2 regions of the Mesorhizobium sp. M1066 genome follow, and region 1 is predicted to be linked to the other one. Evidence: riboswitches for the same ligand, from Rfam matches in the RefSeq annotation. Region 1 holds a riboswitch; the other holds the start of a gene.
What was found. A riboswitch is a leader RNA that binds a small molecule or an ion and turns the genes downstream of it on or off. The one in region 1 is predicted to bind cobalamin.
Positions count from the first base shown of each region.

Region 1 (4,510 bases):
AAGGTTTTGCAAATTCAATATTGTGGCCGGCGCTCCACTCGCTGCCGGACCGGATCTCAGGCTCGGAAGAGGATTATAAAAGTTATCGCGACGTCAATGCCTTCATGGCGCGCGCGGTGTCCGAATTGGGAGATAACGCAGTCTACTGGGTTCATGACTACCATTTCCTGCCGCTCGGCGCTGATTTGCACAGACTCGGCATTGACCGGCCGATCGGCCATTTCCTGCATACGCCATGGCCCGAGTCTGACATGATGGAGCGCGTGCCCAATTCTGGCGAGCTAATGAAATGTATGCTCGAGTATGATCTGCTCGGTTTCCAGACCGACCGTGATGTGAGCAATTTCCTCGCCTGTGTCCAATCTCATTTGGGGCTGGAGAGCAAGAACGGGGTCGTTTTCTCGGACCATGGCCAGACGCAATGCCAAAATTTTCCTATAGGTATCGATCCGAAGCAATTCGAACAGTGTGCCGCAGATTCGCTTGAGGCGCAGAAAGCCTACATTTCGCAGTTGAAACTTGGCGGAGCAAAGCTAGTTATCGGCGTCGATCGGCTCGACTACACCAAGGGCATCGACAATCGGATTAAAGCTTTCGATCTGCTGGCAGTCGAGCCGCAACGTGTCTCGCTCTTGCAAATCGCAACTCCCTCACGTGGCGACATCCAAGCGTACAGCGAATATCGGCGCGACGTCGAAAGACTCGTCAATCAAGTCAACAACCGGCATGGCACGGACGAGTGGATGCCGATTATCTATGAGAACAGGTCGTTCACCCAAGCTGAGATAGCGGGTCTTTACAGAGCCGCGCGTGTTTGCGTTGTGACGCCGTTGCGCGATGGCATGAATCTTGTGGCGAAAGAATACATTGCTGCACAAGATCCGAGCGACCCTGGCGTTCTGGTGTTATCGAAGTTTGCCGGCGCGGCCGAAGACTTCGGCGAGGACGCCCTGCTGGTAAATCCGAGGCTCTCCGACGAGATAGCTACCGCGATCTCAAGAGCGGCCAGCATGCCGCGCGAAGAACGCATCCAACGCTGGCGGAGGATGATGGACAAACTTGAAGCGTATACGATCCACCATTGGTCAGCGGACTTCGTTCGGCAACTGGACAGCAGCCGGGATACGGTCCCTGCGGATCACTTCCACTATGTTGGCTTGGGCTGGATCAGCGAGGCCCAAATGCCTTCGTATCGGACCGAGCCAGAATTGCACACCGCGCTGACGCGTGCACTGGATAAAAACTGGGTCCTGCCGATCGTATGATGCAGAATATGAAGCACGCGAGCTTTGCCTGCATTTGCGCATCCCTCAATGCCGAGCGCTTGGAGAGAGAGATACTTATCCTGACCGCCTGAATGCGGCTTAAGCGGCTTATCGGGACCACAGTCGGGCTTTGCATCAGACCCTTGAGCCAGGCTCCGTCAGTGTGGTCTCTTGCCGCCGAGCGGAGTCATCACGATTGCCTAGTCACCCGTGATGACGACTGGCGTGCCAATTCCCCTCGGACCACGGTTTGGCGCTCACTCCGAGAAAACCGCTTCTCCCACGCACGCACGGCTTGCGGCCGCATCGTTAAACATCGCCACCAATGCGATCTTCTGCATTCTAATGACGTTGTCACGCGCTTGAAGTCTTGTCCGAAATCCTTCATCGGCGACCTGCGAGGGATGTCGCAGCCCGACAGGGATCCATTAGTTGGACTATGGTGGCAGCGGAGCAGCGCCGCCAATGGGCGACTGAATATTTCACAATGTTAGACAAGCGTAAAAGCGAAATCACATAACGACATAAACATTTCGTTATGCGTCATTGACAAAAGAGCGGACTGCTGTGATTGTCTGCGTGTCGTGGTTCTCGCGTGCGGCGCTGCCGCAGCGGAGCTAAGAGGGAAGCCGGTGCAATGCCGGCGCTGCCCCCGCAACTGTTAGTGGCGAGCCAACCCCACTCATGTCACTGAGGCGAATACCCTCAGGAAGACGGGTAGAGGCTATGACCCCGCGAGCCAGGAGACCTGCCACGGCGAATTACGTCCACGGGCGGGGTGTCTCGGTGGCCGCTGCAAGCCGGCGTTCGTGCCGGCCTGCTAGCGCCTTCCTTGTCATCGGCGCCCCAACCATCGGGGTATGACATGACTGACTCTCAGGAAATTCCTGTAGCAACGCTCGGCGTGCCGCGCTTCGGTCGTCGGCGAGAACTGAAATTCGCGCTTGAAAGCTACTGGTCCGGAACATCGTCCGCTGGCGACCTTCTCACGACGTCGAAGGCGCTCCGTGCCGCTAGCTGGGAAGAGCAGCGCGATCGCGGCGTGTCGAAAATCCCGTCGAACGACTTCTCGCTTTACGACCATGTGCTCGACACCGCAGCCATGGTCGGGGCCGTTCCATCCCGTTACGGCTGGAATAGCGGCGAGGTCCCACTTGACATCTACTTCGCAATGGCGCGCGGCAACCAGGGTCAGACGGAGGATTGTGGACACGCTGGTCACCAGGAGGAGGCTCATGGACCTGGTGTAACCGCGATGGAAATGACCAAGTGGTTTGACACCAACTACCACTACATTGTGCCGGAACTCGATGATGATCAGACGTTCGCCCTCTCGTCATCGAAGCCGGTCGATTATTTCCTCGAGGCTAAAGCTCTCGGCATTCACACACGCCCAGTCATCCTTGGACCCATCACCTTCCTCAAGCTGGCGAAATCGCCTGCCGAGGGGTTCGGTCCCATCGCGCTCCTACCGCGGCTGCTGCCCGTTTACGAGCAAGTCCTGCAGAAGCTGAAGCTGTCGGGAGCCGACTGGGTGCAGATCGATGAGCCAGCGCTTGTCCTCGATCTGAACCCGAACGAACGAGCTGCGTTCGAATTCGCCTATGGCCAGCTGTCGAAAGCCGCGCCCGAGCTGAAGATCATGCTGGCTACGTATTTCGGGTCGCTGGGAGACAATCTCGAAACCGCGGTTTCTCTGCCCCTGGCCGGGCTGCATATTGATCTCGTGCGCGCTCCCGAGCAGCTGGAAACGGTGGGTCGGCTCGCTCCGAAGGATCTGGTGCTCTCGCTTGGCTTGATCGATGGCCGCAACGTCTGGCGTGCGAACCTGCCCGCCATTCTCGACCGCATCAAACCGATCGTCGCCGGCTGGCCCTTGGACCGCGTCGAGATCGCGCCTTCTTGCTCGATGCTGCATGTGCCGATTGATCTGCGCATGGAGACGGAACTCGACGCCGACATCAGGTCGTGGCTCGCCTTCGCGGCCCAGAAGACCGACGAGCTGGTCTTGCTGGCCCGGGCCCTGTCCCAAGGCAGGGATGCGGTGGCAGGCGCGTTGAAAGCGTCTGCCGAGGCTGCCGCCACGCGCGTGACATCCACGAGGATCCATGACCCGCTTGTTCAGGGGCGGATCGCTAGCATTGAGGACAGCGCGAAGCGACGAGAGAGCGCTTTTGGCGAGCGCTCCAGAGTCCAAGCCGGCTCACTCGGGCTGCCGCCGTTCCCGACGACGACCATCGGGTCCTTCCCGCAGACGCCGCAGGTACGCAAGGCGCGGGCCGCTCATGCGAAGGGCCAGCTGAGCTATGTCGACTATGAGACGTTCCTGAAGAAGGAGATCGAGGCTGCAATTCGCTGGCAGGAAGAGATCGGGCTGGACGTGCTGGTGCACGGTGAGTTCGAGCGAAACGACATGGTACAGCATTTCGGCGAGCAGTTGTCCGGCTTCGCGTTCACCCAGCATGCCTGGGTACAAAGCTATGGGTCGCGCTACGTGCGTCCCCCCATCATTTTCGGCGACGTATCGAGGCGCAATCCGATGACAGTGCGCTGGTGGCAATTCGCCCAGTCGCTTACGGAAAAGCCCGTGAAGGGAATGCTCACAGGCCCAGTCACCATTCTCAACTGGTCTTTTGTTCGCGACGACGTACCCCGCTCCGAAGCCTGCCGCCAGATCGCGCTCGCCATCCGCGACGAAGTGACGGATCTCGAAAGGTCCGGCGCAAGGATGGTCCAGATCGATGAGGCCGCCTTTCGCGAAGGATTGCCACTGCGCCAATCTGACTGGAAAGTCTATCTCGACTGGGCTGTCGAATGTTTCCGGATCGCTTCAACGGGTGTAAAGGACGCGACTCAAATTCATACCCACATGTGCTATTCGGAGTTCAACGAGATCATTCACGCGATCGCTGGAATGGATGCGGATGTCATTTCGATTGAGACGTCGCGCTCGAAGATGGAACTGTTGGACGCCTTCACGAGCTCCAAATATCCGAACGAAATCGGTCCCGGCGTCTATGATATTCACTCACCACGCGTCCCGGAAGTCGGCGAGATTTCGGACTTAGTCATGCTTGCCCGCGAGCGACTGTCCGATGGCCAACTGTGGATAAACCCCGACTGTGGCCTCAAAACACGCAAATGGGAGGAGGTCCGCCCTGCCCTCATTAACATGGTCGCTGCAGCACGCGCGCTCCGGCAGAAAGTGCAGGCGTGAGGCTTCTCTTCCTCACCGTGTGGGGAGT
Region 1 covers NZ_JAMYMR010000038.1:7,318-11,827, reverse strand. Annotated here, with positions in the region: gene NKH52_RS29250 (alpha,alpha-trehalose-phosphate synthase (UDP-forming)) at 1-1,265, shown strand, start outside; cobalamin riboswitch at 1,834-2,035, shown strand; gene metE (5-methyltetrahydropteroyltriglutamate--homocysteine S-methyltransferase) at 2,131-4,482, shown strand.

Region 2 (4,510 bases), on a different contig from region 1:
TCGAGCCGGCGGTGGTTCCACAGCGCGTAAGCCAGAATGGTGCCTGCTCCCAGCGCGCCCAGCCAGATATTATCCCAGCGCGCCAGGCCAAGGCCGCCCATGGTCCAGAACAGCACGGAGTGGGCGGCGCGCTGATCGCCGGCAAAGACAAGATAGTTGGTCAAGGCGGTGAACATGAAGGACACGGCAAGGCCGGCAAGGATCAGCCGCTCCGGGCCTTGCCCCCTCACCCGCGCCACCAGCAGCAGCACGACACCGGCAGCCAATATGCCGCCGGTGAAGGCCGCGACCGGCAATGTCCAGATGCCGAAACTGTCGCCGAAGACGGTGATAACGGAAACCGCACCCGCGGCGGCGCCCGAGGACAGGCCGAACAGGAACGGATCGGCAAGGTCGTTGCGGGTCACCGTCTGCAGCAGCGCACCGACGACGCCGAGACCGGCCCCGACGCAGATGGCCAGGATCGTGCGCGGCAGCCGCAGGTCGACGACGATCTTGCCGACCGGCCCGGCCACGTCGTGCCCGCTGAAGCCGACTGCACGACCAAGGGAGGCAACGATGTCGGTCAGCGGGATCAGCGTCGAGCCGTAGGCGATCGACAGCAAAGCGAGAGCGGCGATCGCCGCCGCTCCCACCAGCATGGCCAGTGCAAATGCCGGATGGCGCAAGCCTGGAAATGCGTCGTGTCTGTCAGGACGCGTGCGACGCACTTCCAGGATCTTTTGTTCATGCATGTCGTTGCCCCAAAACCGCTGCGCACTTTTGGGCGACAGGCATCAAAACGCTTCCGGATGCATGGCCTTGGCGAGCTTGTCGATCGCTTCGATGTTGGCCGGGCCGGGAGTCAGTTCGGCATAGCGAAGCGCGACGAAGCGCTCGTTCTTGACCGCGTCCGTCTCTTTCATGGCCGGATGCGCCTTCAGGAAATCGAGCAGCTTCCTGTAGCCGCCACCGTCCTGGTAATCGAGCAGGATGAGGAATTGCGGATTGCGCGACGCCACCGTTTCCCAGTCCGTGTTGCCCCAGCTGGTGTCCATGTCGGCCATGATGTTGTCGCCGCCGGCGGCTGATATCATGGCGCTGGGGATGGCGAACTTGCCTGCGGTGAACGGCTTGTCCTCGCCGGAATCATAGAGGAACACCCGCGTTCCCTTGGCGCTGCCGACCTTGGCGGTGATGTCGGCGAGCCGCGTCTTCCAGCCGGAGACAAGCTTTTCAGCCTCTGTCTCCTTGCCGAAGATCTTGCCCAGTTTCTCGACGTCGCCATAGAGCAGGTCCATCGAGGCGGCGGGGCGGCTCTTGTCGAGATGGACGCAGCTTTCCGTCAGCACCAGCGTCTTGATGCCGTGCGGAGCAAGCGTGTCGGGCGTCACTTCACCACCCGGCTTCATGCCATAATACCAGCCGGCGAAGAAAAAATCGGGCTCGACCGCGACGAGGTTTTCGAGCGTCGGATATTTCGGCGCCAGTTCCGGGATCGAACCCTGCTCGGCCTTGAATTCGGGACCCACCTTGTACCATCCGGTGATGCCGGTCAGGCCGACGATCGACGGCTGCAGTTTCAGCGCGAAAGCCATCTCGGCCATGTTGAGATCCTGGATGACCGCGCGCTTCGGCGGCGCATCGAAGGTCAGCGGCTTGCCGCAGCTGTCGACGGTCACCGGGAAGGCCAGGGCTGTCGAGGCCAGCAGCGAGAAGGCAAGCGAAAAAGCAAGGCGTTTCAAGGGTTTGCTCCTGTGGACGGGATGATCGATATGGGACGGCTTCAATCAGGATGGCGGCGCGGCACGGTTCGGAACATCGAACACCGTCAGTTCGCGGTCTTCGGTCGGATGGCGCAGACGCAGCACATCGATGCCGAAAATTTCGCGAATCAGCTTTTGGGTCAGCGCTTCGCGCGGTGCGGCGAGCGCTTGCAGACGGGCATGGTTCATCACCGCCACCCTGGTGGCGAACGGTGCCACCAGCGCCAGATCGTGCAGCACCGCGATCACCGTCATCTCGAAGCCTGCCACGAGGTCGAGCAGTTCGCCGCGGGCGCGCGGGTCGAGATGGTTGGTCGGCTCGTCGAGGAACAGTATCTTTGGCTGCTGGGCGATGGCGCGGGCCAGTTGGGCGCGCTGGCGCTCGCCGCCCGACAGCGAGCCGATGGTGCGGCCAAGCAGCGGCAGCAGTCCGGTCCGGCGCAGCGCATCGACGACAATGTCACGCTCCTCGCTCCTGCGCCGTAACCGAGCGTGCGGGACCCGGCCAAGCTCGACATAGTCGATCACCGCCAGCCGCGGATCGGGCTGGTCGGTCTGGCCGACCACGGCGATATGCAGTGCCCGCTCGGCAGCCGAAATCCCGTCCAGCCGCCGCCCGCCGAGCTTCACCTCGCCGGAACTTGGCCGCAGCATGCCCGACAGCATGCGCAGCAGCGTCGTCTTGCCGGCGCCGTTGGGACCGATGATGGCTAGGCGATCGCCAGCGGCCACCGAGAAGCTGACCGCCTGAACCAGATCCCGCCCATTGGCCATGGCGCAGAGGTCATGTGCTTCGAGAAGCGCTACGGTCATCGGCTGCCCGCCAGATTGCCGGGATGGCAAAGCGTGCACACGATGATGCGATGATCGATAGAGCCGTCCAACTTTCCGTCACTTTCCAAAACTGGCGACGGAAGGAAGCTGGCGAAGCGGCCGACAAGACCGGGATTCGCGTTTCCTCCCGGCACACCCCGTCCGGTCAACTCAGTGATGGCAGGTCTCCTGGCTCGCGGGTCGTTGCGCCATCCTGCCTTCCCAGCCTTGCCGGCCAGTGGCATTCACGGATTTTGCTCGCCGCTTACAGTTGCGGGGGCAGCCACGGCCTCGACCCCTGGGGATCTCACCGTGTTCCCTTTTCACCCCTCGCCTTTCGACTCGGGGACCATCACCGCTTCAGCGTAGATTTCCCCCAATCGCTTCGCAATGGATTTCTCGGACGGAGTGGTGGACCGGCTAGGGGAAACATGCATTTCACGCTCTCGATATGTAATAATATTACGCATTTAGAGGATGCCGCCTGGCGCTGTCAAGCGAAGCCTGCCGAATTTGGCTCGTCGGCGGCAAGGGGCGCTCGACCGCTGTGCCATATCGGTGTGCGACTGTGACGGGATCGGTTCGATTGCGCGGGATGCGCAATTTCGATCAAACTGGCCGCGCCAGGAAACGGCAGGATGATCTGGCCAATGCGAGGAGCAAAATGAACCCGACCGAGAAAGCGCTGTGGTTCGTCGAAAGTCATCTGCCGGAGGCGATCTCGCTTGACGATATCGCGCAAAGCAGCGGCGTGTCGCGTTTTCATGTGACGCGGGCTTTCGGCGCTGCCACGGGCCGCTCGGTGATGGGCTACATGCGCTCACGCCGGCTCACCGAGGCGGCGCGCAAGCTGGCCGGCGGGGCGCCCGACATTCTCTCCGTCGCGCTCGACGCCGGCTACAACTCGCATGAGGCGTTCACCCGTGCCTTCCGCGATCAGTTCGGCACCACGCCGGAACTGGTGCGCGCGCAAGGCACACTCGACAAGCTCGACCTCGTGGAGCCGATCCTGATGGACCAGTCCTTCCTCACCAATCTCGAACCACCGCGTTTCGAGACCAGCCGGCCGTTCCTGATCGCCGGCCTCGGCGAACGCTACAGCTGCGAAACCAGCGCCGCCATTCCGATGCAATGGCAGCGCTTCGGCCCCTATATCGGCAACATTCCGGGCGAGACCGGCGATGTCGCCTATGGCGTCTGCGTCAACGGCGACGATGCCGGCAATTTCGACTACATCGCCGGCGTCGAAGTGTCTGATTTTTCCGACCTGCCGAGGGAATTCAGCCGGGTGCGGGTGCCGGCGCAGAAATATGCGGTCTTTGCCCACCGCGAACACATCTCGACCATCCGCCGCACGGTCAATACGATCTGGAACAAATGGCTGCCGGCTTCCGGCCACGAGATATCGGATGCGCCGGAATTCGAACGCTACGGCCCTGAGTTCGACCCACGCAGCGGCAATGGCGGGCTGGAGATCTGGATACCGGTGAAGGCGTAGTCGGTCAGGCCATCGGCAGCGCCGGCCAGCGATCGACTATCCCGCCGCCGGAAAACACAGCGATCGACCCGAACTGCTGCAGCACGGCTTCGCTCTGCGTCGGCCTTAGAAACGCGTAGTCGCCGGGTTTTGCGGTCGCGTCGGCGGGCAAGCCCATGAATTGCTGGTTGGAGGACAGGCCGAGCAGCCCGTTCGCCTTCATGCCTTCGGGGAAGACGGGCTCGGCCATCCACTTGCCGCCATAGAGATAGCAGCCCTTGCGCGGGAAGCGGCCGAGCGCCTGCAGCAGGCGGGTGACGGCCGGCGGGCCAGGCAGCATCGGCTCGACCATTTTCAAGATCGGCGTGGCGATGAAGGCCGCCGGCTGGAAGCCGTCGAGGCCTGGCGTATCGAAATCACTGGGCAGCACGAAGGCCGAGCCCATCGAGACCTCGTTGGCCATGCCGCCATGATG
Region 2 covers NZ_JAMYMR010000037.1:20,677-25,186, reverse strand. Annotated here, with positions in the region: gene NKH52_RS29065 (FecCD family ABC transporter permease) at 1-641, opposite strand, end outside; gene NKH52_RS29060 (ABC transporter substrate-binding protein) at 777-1,724, opposite strand; gene NKH52_RS29055 (ABC transporter ATP-binding protein) at 1,770-2,558, opposite strand; cobalamin riboswitch at 2,721-2,927, opposite strand; gene NKH52_RS29050 (AraC family transcriptional regulator) at 3,223-4,056, shown strand; gene NKH52_RS29045 (DSD1 family PLP-dependent enzyme) at 4,061-4,510, opposite strand, start outside.
Region 2: it holds a riboswitch for cobalamin, as region 1 does, so the genes downstream of both, NKH52_RS29055 (ABC transporter ATP-binding protein) here and metE (5-methyltetrahydropteroyltriglutamate--homocysteine S-methyltransferase) in region 1, are expected to answer to the same signal.